Regions from separate parts of the Shewanella marisflavi genome, predicted to be linked through region 1. Evidence: predicted binding sites of a transcription regulator. Region 1 holds the regulator's gene; each other region holds the start of a gene.

Region 1 (4,432 bases):
TCGTTCAGTTCATCCAGCGACAGCAGGCTACTCAGCTGCGACTTGTCGGTCGACAGGCGCTCTCTGAGGCTACGGGCCTGCTCGTTGGAGAGCAACTGTTCAATCAGGTTTTGCTGGTAACTCACCAGCACCTGTAACTCCTCTTGCCATAGCTGATTTGAGTCACACAGCTCCAGCAAGCGGTATAAAAAATTGGTACTCTTACCCGCAGCCGACACCACGATCAAATCATCGCTGTGGCCATGAGTCAGTAAAATGTGAGCGACGCGGCGGTAACAATCTGCATCCGCTAAACTAGAACCACCAAATTTATGCAAATGACATCGTGTCATTTTATGCTCCTCAAACCCTTTAACTACTTACCGCGATAGCCGCTTCTAAACCGGCGAGTATATCTGCCACCAGATCCTCACCATCTTCAATCCCTACAGACAAGCGGATCAGGGTATCTTTTACACCCGCTTCGCGACGCGCCTCTGGGTCCATCGCTCTGTGGGTCATAGTCGCAGGTACTGCCACCAGACTCTCCACGCCCCCCAGACTCTCGGCTACCGAGAAGTATTGTAACGCATCTAAGAAGGCAACGAGTGCCGATTCACCGCCTTTTAACTCAAAACTGAGCATTGCGCCGAAGCCCTTCTGCTGTCTAGCCGCAATTTCATGGCCAGGATGCTCGACAAGGCCCGGATAATACACTTTTTCTACCGCCTTGTGGTCACAAAGCAGGGCCAAAACCTTCTGGGCGTTGGCCTGATGTTCACGAATACGCACCGAGAGAGTTCTTAATCCCCTCAGGGTCAGGTAGCTGTCAAAAGCCGAACCGGTCAGCCCCAAAGTATTAGACCACCAGTGCAGTAACTCGCCGACCTCAGGTTCTTTGGCCACCACGGCGCCGCCGACAACATCGCTGTGGCCGTTAATATATTTGGTGGTCGAGTGCACCACTATGTCGGCGCCGAGCAACAAAGGTTGCTGCAAGATGGGAGACAAGAAGGTGTTATCCACTACAACCTGTGCCCCAACCTGATGGCTCGCCTGTGCAATGGCTTCAATATCGACCACCCTCAGCAGCGGGTTAGAAGGTGTCTCAAGCCACACCATCTTAGGCGCTTGTGATAGCGCTTGGCGTAACGCGACATCATCGGTTTGATCCACTACGGCTAACTTAAAGGCCCCCTTCTTCGCGAGGTTGGTAAAGAGTCGATAGCTGCCGCCATAACAGTCATGGGGCACCACCAAGAGATCCTCAGGCCCCAACAGGCTGGTCACAAGAGTGATGGCTGCCATGCCGGTGCAGGTGATCACGCCTGTAGCCCCTTTTTCCAACTCGGCAATTGCATCGCCCAAGATTGAGCGAGTAGGATTGCCCGAACGACTATAATCGAATGCCCGCGGCTGTTGATGCCCTTCAAACGAGTAATTTGTCGACAGATAGATAGGCGGCACCACGGCACCATGCTGAGTGTCTGACTCTATGCCTTGTCTTACGGCGGCGGTGGCTAGTTTACGCTCTGTCATCTTCAACTCCTCAATTCGAATCTGGGCAGAGACCTCTGGCAAAAGAGATGTCTGGACGTCTAAATGTACCTAAGCCAACGGGTAGCGTCAACAACTTTAGACGTTTAGACGTCCAAACATTTAGAAATCTATTTGCAATTACCAAAAATTAGAGGCAATAATTTGACTGTATTTTGTAAGGGTTTAAAATCTGCACCGAATTTGAGAATTTACAGGTGAGTCAATGACTGAGTGGAATGGCGATTATATCAGCCCCTATGCTGAACATGGTAAGAAGAATGAGCAGGTAAAGAAGATCACTGTATCTATTCCTCTAAAGGTGCTTAAGGTATTAACCGATGAGCGCACTCGGCGCCAGGTCAATAACTTACGTCACGCCACCAATAGTGAGTTACTCTGCGAAGCTTTCTTACATGCCTATACTGGCCAGCCACTGCCGCACGATGATGACCTGTCTAAAGATAAACCCGACAGCATTCCAGCAGAGGTAAAACGCCTAATGACCGAAATGGGCATTGAGTGGGAAGAGATGGAATAACACGGCCACACACTAATCGACAGAGGGATCGCTAGGCGATCCCTCTTTAGTTTTCACACTTAGTCTGGACTATCCCTGTGCCTGCACTTCCGCTCGATCCACAGATCTTGGCGCTCGCCTCGCTTATCGTCTTTGTCGGCGCTCTCACCCAGAGCCTTATCGGCTTTGGCATGGCGATAGTAGCCTCACCGTTACTTTATCTTATCGAGCCCTCATTGGTTCCGGCGCCCGTGATTTTAATGGGTTTCTCTATCGCCCTATTGACCCTATTTCGTGAACGCGGCGCCTTGGAGTTTAATGGGCTGCAATACGCCTTGCTCGGTCGAATCCCAGGTGGATTTATCGGCGCTGGTTTACTCTTGTTCGCCCCACAAGCTATCTTAGGACTCACAATCTCCATCATTGTCGCAATTGCCGTAGTGCTGAGCCTGCTCAGGGTTAGCCTGGTGGTCAATCGACGTTCTCTCTTTAGCGCTGGCGTGATCTCGGGGATCTTCGGCAACATAGCTGCCATCGGCGGTCCGCCATTGGCTATCTTACTCTCGGGCAAAGATGCCAAGCAGTTTCGCGCTGCATTGTCGGCCTTCTTTATCTTCAGTTCCGCCATCGCCATGGTGATCTTAGGGCTGACAGGGCTGCTTACCCCGCAACACTTTTACTCCTCGGCCTTACTACTGCCCTCAGTGCTGCTTGGTTATCTGATGGCAAACCGACTCGTCGGACGCATAGACAAACAAAAGACCCGTATGATGACGCTTATCCTCTGTAGCCTGAGTGCTATCCTATTGGCCGCCAAGTCGATAACGAGTCTGCTATAAAATAGAAAAAGCCGGCAATATTGCCGGCTTTTCGATTATCGCTACCTTAGGCTAAAAATGATAAGAAGTTTGAATCACGCCGCCAAAGGCATCGTCACTGCCCACTAAACCGGTAAGATCTAAGTTAAAGAAGCGCCCTATGGTAAAGCCCGTACCTAAGCTATAGAGGTTACTACTGGTATCTTTCATATCGTGGCGATAACCCAAACGCAGCGCAAACCAATCTGTGGCTCTCATTTCACCACCTATGCGCCAATATTGTGTTTCACCCAGCTCGTCAAAGCGCTTATGACCATTGAGATCCACATCGGACGTCAAACTGAACTTATCCCAATCATAGGCAACACCTAAGGTGTATAAGGCCTCGATGCGATAGGTAAACTGACGCCCCAAGGTCTCAACGGTATCGAGCTTCTGACTCACCAAGTTGCGTCCAGATAGGCCCAGAGTTAAGCCTTCTATGGGCTGCATGGCCACGCCGATATCCAAGTTAAACACGCTTTCATCGTTGCGATACTTGTTGTCGTCAAAGTCATCGACATCGTAGTTATTAGCACTGACCACATAGTTATAGGTATCTATACGCTGAAGCTTGGGAGAAATCCCCACCGCTATCGGCATATTGACTATCGAGAGTGGAAAGCTCAAGGCAAGCCCAAGGTCTGAAATAGCCCCCGCCACCACGGCGCCCTGTGAGTCTAAATCTGTCACCTCTGGAGGATTGTTGGGATCCAGATTCGTCAAGGAATCGATATCGCTCTGCTCTATCACTGCCACGCTCGCCACATCTATATATGTCTTATAGAAAATCGACATGGGCATACGCTTAGTCGGCAGCACCACAGAAAAACCCAGTCCCACCTTGGCGTAAGCGTTCTCGCCATCGAGTGCCTCTAGATCGGAAATCAGCAGATCTCGATAGTTGCTTATGCCCGTCACGTCACCGGCATCGATGGCGGCTTCAAGGCCGTCATAGGAATCCTGCAGAGCGTCAAACTTGTCAATGAGGTCATCGAGGCTGCCCACTTCGGCCCCCAAAGCCGGTATCATCACGGCACCACTAGAGTACTTAGGAGCATGAATAGCTAACAGAGCAGGGTTGATAAAGGCGGCACCTTCGCGGTTAGATGCCGCAACCCCGGTTCCGCCCATGGCATCGCTCCTAGCCTCGCTATAGAGAGAAGCAGCAGACGCCACAGAGACATGGCAAGACAATAACACCGCAATAGCCAAGCTAAGGTATTTCATATCATTCACCCCATTCATTATTCTTGTACTTGCTCTAAAAAACTGACCAAGCTGTATTTAAAGATAGACCATGCCCTCAAAACAGTGACTGCAAAACAGGACAATTTGATAATTTTTTTCACCCCTTTTTAGCCCCAAGCGCCTACAACAATATTTTGCCGACAAACCTGCTCTGCGACTTGAGTTATTGAGCGCATTGGCTGAGCTAAAACAAGTCTAAATACCTATTTAGAGGGTGCTTAAATAACAAAGTGTGATCTTAACCACTCCAATTATTGCTTGGTTTTTCTCGCTAAAAAACAAAAACAAA
Region 2 (4,432 bases), 1.7 Mb from region 1:
TACCGTCCACGCGTATAGTATGCATGCCATAGCCCACACCGCGGCTAGCGATACCATTACCGGCAAACTGCTCGTTGGTAGGGGTCGAGATTGCATAGCCATTGTTACGGCAAAAGAAGATGGTGGGCGAGTTAAGCACCGCCGCCATGTTTAAACCGGCATGAAAATCGCCTTCCGAGGCAGCACCTTCGCCAAAATAGCAGATGGCAACATTGCGCTTGCCCTGCATCTTGAGGCTATAACCCACACCCGTTGCTTGAGGGATCTGTGTGGCCAGCGGCGATGAGATAGTCTGGTAATTAAGCGCTTCACTACCATAGTGAATAGGCATTTGGCGCCCTTTACCCAGATCTTTCTCATTGCTGAACATCTGGTTCATAAACTGTTCAGTGGTAAAGCCACGGTAGCGGATGGCCGCATGCTCACGATACTGAGCCAAGATCACATCGTCTTGCTCTAAGGCAGCGACACTGCCAACTACGGCGGCTTCTTCCCCGGTGCAGGTCATATAGAAGCTGATCCGTCCCTGACGTTGCGCGGCTAACATCCGCTCGTCTAACACCCGTGTAAACACACAGGTGTCATAAATTTTGGCAGCCAAAGCCTGATCGATCACAGGTAACACAGCATTTTCGAAGGTGGTACCATCGGCTTGGAGGATCTTCAAGATCGGGATCGATAATGAGTCCTTATCGAGAAAACTGACGCGATGGACAGTCTCTGTATTGCTCGTTGCGTTGCTCATACTATTCTCTTATCAGCTGAGTATTCTTGTTATCTGACTGTGAACACCCTAAGTTGTCCACTATTCTCTTTTATGACGCGGCCTTAAAGTTACGTTAACGTAAACTACCTAGCAAGTTAAAGCCTCCTTGTGCTGTCAACTAGCTAGCTTGCCTCATGTATCGCTAGCTTTACAAGCCGTACACTAAACCACGCGATAATCTTTTGCTGGCACTAAACACAGCACAGTACGCTGACCAACGGGTACATTGGCGTTAGGGAAAACGATAGACTCGGCGTCTGCCTCGACCTTAATTTCAGTCCCTCCCTCTTTTGCTAATATATAACCCTTTGGAAAAGCAGTAAAATTCTCTACATCACCCGAAAAGGTAAAACTAAAATCATCAAAATGCTTGTTGATTGAACGATTCACCTGATATAGATTCACCTGGCTTTCATCAAACTCGCCAAGCTCTAAAGCCTTGCCCGTCACCAGGCGAGTAAGCATCTCTTTCACCTCGATAAAGCGAGTCATATCGTTCTGACCAAATGGCATTACCTTGCCCAGTTCAATTGTAAAGGCGTGGGCCTGATAACCGTGGGCAGAAAAATAGCTAAAGGTGGTCGTCGGCTCATGATGAAACAACACAGTTTTAATGCCGCAGGCGGCCAGAAACATGATCTGTTCGCCGCTATAGGGCTCCCCGTGGGGATAAGGATAGATGGCAAACTTCTCATGCTTGGAAGCGCGAATCGCGGTATGCAGATCGTAGTGGTAACGACTGCCGCCCTCTGGGCCGGCATTAAAGAAGCTGTCCACATACTGCTCTAGTTGTTTCGCGCGTTCACGCTCCTGATTGACTAGGCCTTCGCCTCTAGAATGTGCGCCGCTAAACAGGCGGTTGAGATTCTCTTCAACAAAACGAGTGCCGTTTAGAATGGCTGGCGGATTACCAATTAAGAACAGCACCCGGTGGCGGGTGATAAGTTTTTCAGACAGGAGCGCTGTGATCAGTTGATCACACAGCTCAATAGGTGCCGTTTCGTTGCCATGAACTGCTGATGAAAGCACGATACTCTTGGTCTCTGCATTAAGTTCAGTTAGCGGCTCAAACAGTATCACCCCTGTATCCCATACCGAGACTTGGGTGTGTTGCCCTAAGCAAAACTCAAAGGGGGCATTAAGGCCATGTGGGTTGTCTAGGGTCAATTGCAAAAAGTCTTTCGACAACATCAGGGTGTCTTGCACAGAAAACTCCTTTATTGCATCGCCGTGCCAGGTCACTTAAGTGGCCAAGTTAGCGGGGCGACTCCTTGGATTTATTAGCATTATTATCAACTGGCAAGCATAGTATCACTTAAGGGCGCCATCGGCCACGCGCGCCAATGCCAGCAACAAGATTTTCCTGGTTGCATTCGTTAATCAGATAATACAGAATAAGGCCGTCTAGCCATCTAAACGTTTAAACGGATACGCGAGATGGACACAGGTTTAATCAATAAGAGGTCATACATGGCACTAGCAACATTTGGCGCAGGCTGTTTCTGGGGTGTTGAGTATTTTTTCAAGCAAATAGACGGTGTTATTTCCGCCACCTGTGGCTATATGGGTGGTAAGGACAGCGCCACAAGCTATAAAGAAGTCAAAACTGGCACCACTGGCCATGCCGAGGTGGTCCAGGTAGAGTTTGATGAGACTAAGGTGAGCTTTGATGATCTGCTGGCCGTCTTTTGGAGCAACCACAATCCCACCACTTTGAATATGCAGGGCGGTGATATCGGCAGCCAATACCGCAGTGCGATCTTCTTCCACGATAAGATTCAAAAGGAGCAGGCAGAGGCTTCTAAACTTGCTCTGGCTCGCAGTGGCAAGTGGGGATTAAGGCCAATCGTAACCGAGATAGTGCCCGTGCAAACTTTCCACAAGGCCGAAGAGTATCATCAGAACTATCTGGAAAAGAATGATCTACCTAGCTGTCACCTAACCTATTAAGCTAGCTAGCCGACCTTTCTCAGGAGTCAGCACACAAAAACTGAGCGTTTAACTGAGCGTTTAATTAAGGCGCTCAGTTTTTTACTTTAAGCGTTTCGCCTTATGACCAGGGCCTTTACTAACGCATGCCTCTTCAGTATCAAGCTGTAACACACTGTCCAATTGCTTGGATGAAAGCTTTAGACCGCTTAGATCATTCAGACCGCTTAGGGCATCCGCTAGCATTATTTTGAGCTGTGTCTCTTGGCCAGCAGCCTTAAATTCAGCTAATGACGCTTTACTATCAAATACGCAGATAACCTTAAAGCTCGATGGAAAACGGCCATAATCAACCTGATGCGTTAGCCACTGAAATCCAGCAAAGCATTCCTTAGCCTCGACACACATCTGAGTCAACTGCTCACGAAGTGCCTTATCCCGTTTCTTATCGGTTTTCGTCATGCTTCTCCTCTTTATAACGACAAAAGCCAGTGAAACACTGGCTTTACCGGGGCTAAATTCAATACAGGCTATATTTTTAATACAGCCTAAGTTGATAGCAAGTGCTCTATCATCTGCTGCGCCTGTGCTAATACGCTTTCAAGATGATCGTCGCTAACAAAACTCTCACCATAAAGCTTAAACAGGGCTTCTGTCCCCGATGGCCGCGCGGCAAACCAGGCGTTAGCGGTTACAACTTTCAAGCCGCCAATGGCTGCGCCATTACCTGGTGCGTGAGTTAGCACCTGCAGGATCTCATCATTTGCTAAGGTTGGGCTACCAAGATGGTAAGCCGGCACCCCTTCCGCGACCAATTGATTAAACTTGGCCTTACGCTTTGGGTTTACCGGAGAATCGATACGTTTATAAAAGCTTTCGCCATGGCGTTCAACCATCTCAGCGTAGAGCTGCGCAGGTGTGTTACCAGTTACCGCCAGGATCTCCGCTGACAGCAATGCCAAGATAAAACCATCTTTATCGGTACACCAGCTGCCACCGTCACGGCGTAAAAAGGCGGCGCCGGCACTCTCTTCGCCGCCAAAGGCAAAGCTGCCCTCGGCAAGACCGTCAACAAACCATTTAAAGCCCACAGGCACTTCACACAAACTGCGAGACTGCTCAATGCATACCTTATCTATCATGGCGCTGGAGACCAGTGTCTTACCTATCTTAAGGTCGGCCGACCATTGCGGGCGATGAGACAATAGATATTCGATGGCCACCGCCAGATAATGATTTGGGTTCATCAGCCCGCTACCCGGACAAACAATACCGTGTCTGTCGTAATCTGGGTCGTTACCGACGCAGATATCAAACTCATCCTGATGAGCTAGTAGCCCTGCCATCGCATAGGGTGATGAGCAATCCATGCGGATCTTGCCATCCTTATCCAGTGGCATAAATCCAAAGGTGGGATCGATACGATCATTGACTAAAGTAATATCCAGACCATACTGCTCTGCAATCTTGGCCCAGTAATGGATACCTGACCCACCTAAGGGGTCGACCCCGATACGTATGCCTGCATTTTTAATGGCCTGCATATCGATCACTTGCTCGAGATCCTTGACATAAGCAGCCATGAGATCCCGTGCTTCGATAAGGCTTGTGTTAATCGCAACCGAATATGCCAGTCGCTTTACCCCTTCGAGCTGTTTTGCCAAATAGTCATTGGCACGCTGCTCAACCCAAGCGGTGATCTGACCTTCTGCCGGGCCACCGTGGGGCGGATTGTAC
Region 3 (4,432 bases), 260 kb from region 1:
GGCCTCGAACACGATATCGACATCCAGAGATTGCCAGGGCAGCTTTTCAGCATCGGGCTCATGGATTAATAAGATACGGTCGTCCCCGATAGTCATCACATTGTCGTCGAGTGACGCGGAAGATTGAAAGCGACCATGGGTGGTATCGTATTGGGTGAGGTGAAGCATGGCTTCGGGTTTGGCGAGTTCATTAATGGCGACAATCTGGATCTTATCCCGCTTGCCAGACTCATAGAGGGCACGAAGAATCGAGCGACCAATTCGGCCATAACCATTAATAGCAACTTTAATCATTTAAGTGCTTCTACTCCTAACACCGTCCTGAGATAGGCATTCCTGAATGCGACAACGGCCTATCGTTATCGATAAGCCGGGTCATCATGGCATAGAGCAACTGCTTGCCCTATGCCTTTTGGGTGGCACTAGGCCTTATAAAATGGCGTTTGCCTTGGCTACAACATTGTCAACGGTGAAACCGAAGTGCTTCATCAGATCGCCGCCTGGTGCAGACTCACCGAAGGTGGTCATGCCCACAACCGCGCCGTCGAAACCAACATACTTGTGCCAGTAATCCACGTGAGCCGCTTCAATAGCCACACGCTTAGTAACAGACTTAGGCAATACAGACTCTTTGTAAGCCGCATCTTGTGCGTCGAACACGTCGGTCGATGGCAGAGACACTACACGTACCGCCTTACCTTGCTCGGTCAGCGCCTTGGCTGAATCCAGTGCTAACTGCATCTCGCTACCGGTTGCGATCAGGATAAGATCTGGCGTACCGGCACAGTCTTGCATCACGTAACCACCCTTGGCGATGTTAGCCAGTTGCTCATCGGTGCGTGCCTGTGCAGGCAGACCTTGACGGCTGAAGATCAGAGAGGTCGGCGCCTTACGACGTTCGATAGCCATCTTCCAAGCCACAGCCGTTTCAGCCGCATCACATGGACGCCATACCATCATGTTTGGTGTCATGCGCAGGTTAGCCAGCTGCTCAACCGGTTGGTGAGTCGGGCCATCTTCACCCTGACCGATAGAGTCATGGGTGTAAACGAAGATGTTTTGAATGCCCATCAGCGCTGACATACGTACCGCGTTACGTGCATACTCCATGAACATCATGAAGGTTGCGCCATAGTTGATGAAACCACCGTGCAGCGAGATACCGTTCATGATGCCGCTCATGCCGAATTCACGTACACCGTAGTAGATGTAGTTACCCGCTGGATCTTCCTGAATGCCCTTAGAACCAGACCATAGAGTCAGGTTAGAACCTGCCAGGTCAGCCGAACCGCCGAGCAGTTCAGGTAGGATGGCACCGAAGGCACCGATAGCGTTTTGTGACGCCTTACGGCTAGCAATGCTTTCGCCCTTCTCTTGACACTCTTTGATGAATGCCTGTGCTTTTTCTTCGAAATCGGCTGGCAGTTCACCAGTGATCACGCGGCGCTTATATTCTGCAGCCAGTTCTGGGTAGGCAGCCTCGTAAGCGGCCAGCTTCTCATTCCAGGCAGACTCGTTAGCCGCGCCCACTTCTTTAGCATCCCAACCTGCATAAACGTTTTCTGGGATCTCGAACGGTGCGTGCTCCCAACCCAGGAACTCACGTGCCGCGGCAATTTCCGCATCACCCAGTGGCGCGCCGTGACAGTCGTGGCTACCAGACTTGTTTGGCGAACCGAAACCGATAACCGTTTTGCAGCAGATCATGCTTGGCTTGTCGGTAACTGACTTAGCCTCTTCGATAGCCGCGCGAATCGCGTCGCTGTCATGACCATCAACACCGGCGATCACATGCCAGCCGTAAGATTCGAAACGCTTAGCCGTGTCGTCAGTAAACCAGCCCTCAACATGACCATCGATAGAGATACCGTTGTCATCCCAAAACGCAATCAGCTTGCCAAGACCTAGTGTGCCCGCCAGTGAACATGCTTCGTGAGAGATACCTTCCATCAGACAGCCATCGCCCAGGAAGCAGTAGGTGAAGTGATCGACGATATCATGACCCGGGCGGTTAAATTGCGCCGCCAGTGTCTTCTCGGCAATCGCCATACCCACGGCGTTGCTGATACCTGCGCCTAGAGGACCTGTGGTGGTTTCAACACCTGGGGTGTAACCATATTCTGGGTGACCCGGCGTCTTAGAATGCAATTGACGGAAGCTCTTCAGCTCTTCGATTGGCAATGCATAACCTGTTAGGTGCAGCAGAGAGTAAATCAGCATTGAACCGTGACCGTTAGATAGGATGAAACGATCGCGATCGACCCACTCTGGGTTATTCGGGTTGTGCTTAAGGAAGTCATTCCAAAGCACTTCAGCGATATCAGCCATTCCCATTGGGGCACCTGGGTGACCAGAGTTGGCTTTTTGAACGGCATCCATACTTAACACACGGATAGCGTTTGCGAGTTCTTTACGAGATGACATGCTCTCTCCTGCTGATTTTATGTTGGGGATTTTGCGGGCAATAATTGGGGGCATATTTTCCCCTACTCGCGGATGGGACGCAAATAAAATTCACCGATTCCCTTAGATTAAATCCATATAGCCGCTAATTTCCCCCACCTAGGGTCCGCCGCTATTTACCCTTTACTGGGGCTAACGGAATAAGATTGACCACACCAAGCCAGGCAGATTTGATCACCCGCGCAATCTCGCCCGTATCGAAATAAGATAGTTTAAAGTTAGATAAAGCAACTAAAGGCTATAAATAACATAACCTTAGACAACAAAAATAGATTAACTCATCCCAGGCATTAGAATATTTACCCGGTTTTACTCCACAATTTTTACTGAAAAGGGTGTTATCCGATCTGATTTCCACTAAAATGGCCGTCTAGATGTAGATACTTCTACACATTCAAATTGTTTAAAGACGAGATTTTTCCATTATGGCAAAGCACTTGTTTACCTCTGAGTCGGTCTCAGAAGGTCATCCAGATAAAATCGCCGATCAAATTTCTGATGCGGTACTCGACGCGATCTTAGAGCAAGATCCAAAGGCACGTGTTGCGTGCGAAACATACGTCAAAACCGGAATGGTGATGGTAGGTGGCGAGGTGACCACTTCTGCATGGGTTGATATCGAAGAGCTAACCCGTAAGACGGTTCGCGAGATCGGTTACACCCACTCAGACATGGGCTTCGATGCCGACTCTTGTGCGGTACTGAACGCCATTGGTAAGCAATCACCTGACATCAACCAAGGTGTTGATCGCGCCGATCCTAAAGAGCAAGGCGCAGGTGACCAAGGTTTGATGTTTGGTTATGCCAGCAACGAAACCGACGTACTCATGCCAGCCCCTATCACCTATGCACATGCATTGGTGAAGCGTCAGTCTGAAGTACGTAAAGACAACACCCTGCCTTGGTTGCGTCCAGATGCCAAGAGCCAGGTGACGTTCGCCTACGAAGACAACAAGATCGTCGGCATCGACGCGGTGGTACTCTCTACTCAGCATTGTGACAGTGTTAAGCAAGCTGATTTGATCGAAGGCGTGATGGAAACCATCATCAAGCCTGTACTACCAGCACAGTGGTTGAACAAAGAGACCAAGTTCTTCATCAACCCAACTGGTCGTTTCGTTATCGGTGGCCCTATGGGCGACTGTGGCCTGACAGGTCGTAAGATCATCGTTGATACCTACGGCGGCATGGCTCGTCACGGCGGCGGCGCTTTCTCGGGTAAAGACCCGTCAAAAGTTGACCGCAGCGCGGCCTATGCGGCTCGTTATGTAGCCAAGAACATAGTCGCTGCTGGTCTGGCAGATCGCTGTGAGATTCAAGTTTCTTACGCTATCGGTGTGGCAGAGCCAACCTCTATCAGCGTTGAAACCTTCGGTACCGGTAAGGTGTCAGAAGAGGTGTTAATCGGCTTAGTACGTCAGCACTTCGACCTGCGCCCATACGGCCTGACCGAGATGCTTGATCTGGCGCGTCCTATCTACAAGGCAACCGCTGCTTACGGTCACTTCGGTCGTAACGAGTTCCCTTGGGAGCGCACCGACAAAGCTGAAGCGCTGCGCGCAGACGCTAAGCTGTAATTCGCTTTAATAAAAAAACCGCCTACATGGCGGTTTTTTTATGTCGGTACTCGCGTAATTCCCCCCTGCTGACCGCTTCTCACCTTTATCAGCGCAGCCGCTAATCGATAAGCGTTGATGGCTTACCTGGCTTTGCATAACTGAGCCTGCCTAACCGCTCGGTGCGGTGATAACAATCAAGCCCTGATACACAAACGCTATTGAGCTGCTCGATATCGATGCTGCCATCATTTTTGAGCGCCACATCATCAAGCAATATATCGGTAATACTGCCAATCACCAGCAAGGTTTGATTCAGTTCGATCCTCTGATAGCTCTCGAGCTTAACGCCGTACTTTAATCGGCTTTGGGCCACAAAGGGCGCCTGCACCTCCTGATAATACTCTGGAGTT

Evidence for each region. Region 1 encodes MetJ, which represses methionine synthesis genes. Its sites were predicted from a motif close to TAGACGTCTAGACGTCTA; they were not measured.
Region 2: a site for MetJ is predicted at 2,180-2,197, ahead of msrA (peptide-methionine (S)-S-oxide reductase MsrA). Genes of this name have one in related genera too.
Region 3: a site for MetJ is predicted at 2,827-2,844, ahead of metK (methionine adenosyltransferase). Genes of this name have one in related genera too.

The regions. Positions count from the first base shown of each region.
Region 1 covers NZ_CP022272.1:550,918-555,349, reverse strand. The annotation lists gene CFF01_RS02490 (bifunctional aspartate kinase/homoserine dehydrogenase II) at 1-332, opposite strand, end outside; gene metB (cystathionine gamma-synthase) at 352-1,518, opposite strand; gene metJ (met regulon transcriptional regulator MetJ) at 1,742-2,056, shown strand; gene CFF01_RS02475 (sulfite exporter TauE/SafE family protein) at 2,134-2,874, shown strand; gene CFF01_RS02470 (conjugal transfer protein TraF) at 2,926-4,122, opposite strand.
Region 2 covers NZ_CP022272.1:2,218,690-2,223,121, forward strand. The annotation lists gene CFF01_RS09720 (thiamine pyrophosphate-dependent dehydrogenase E1 component subunit alpha) at 1-745, opposite strand, end outside; gene astE (succinylglutamate desuccinylase) at 929-1,957, opposite strand; gene msrA (peptide-methionine (S)-S-oxide reductase MsrA) at 2,237-2,716, shown strand; gene CFF01_RS09735 (Fis family transcriptional regulator) at 2,798-3,157, opposite strand; gene pgm (phosphoglucomutase (alpha-D-glucose-1,6-bisphosphate-dependent)) at 3,244-4,432, opposite strand, start outside.
Region 3 covers NZ_CP022272.1:807,408-811,839, reverse strand. The annotation lists gene epd (erythrose-4-phosphate dehydrogenase) at 1-294, opposite strand, end outside; gene tkt (transketolase) at 430-2,424, opposite strand; gene metK (methionine adenosyltransferase) at 2,889-4,040, shown strand; gene CFF01_RS03620 (flavin reductase family protein) at 4,141-4,432, opposite strand, start outside.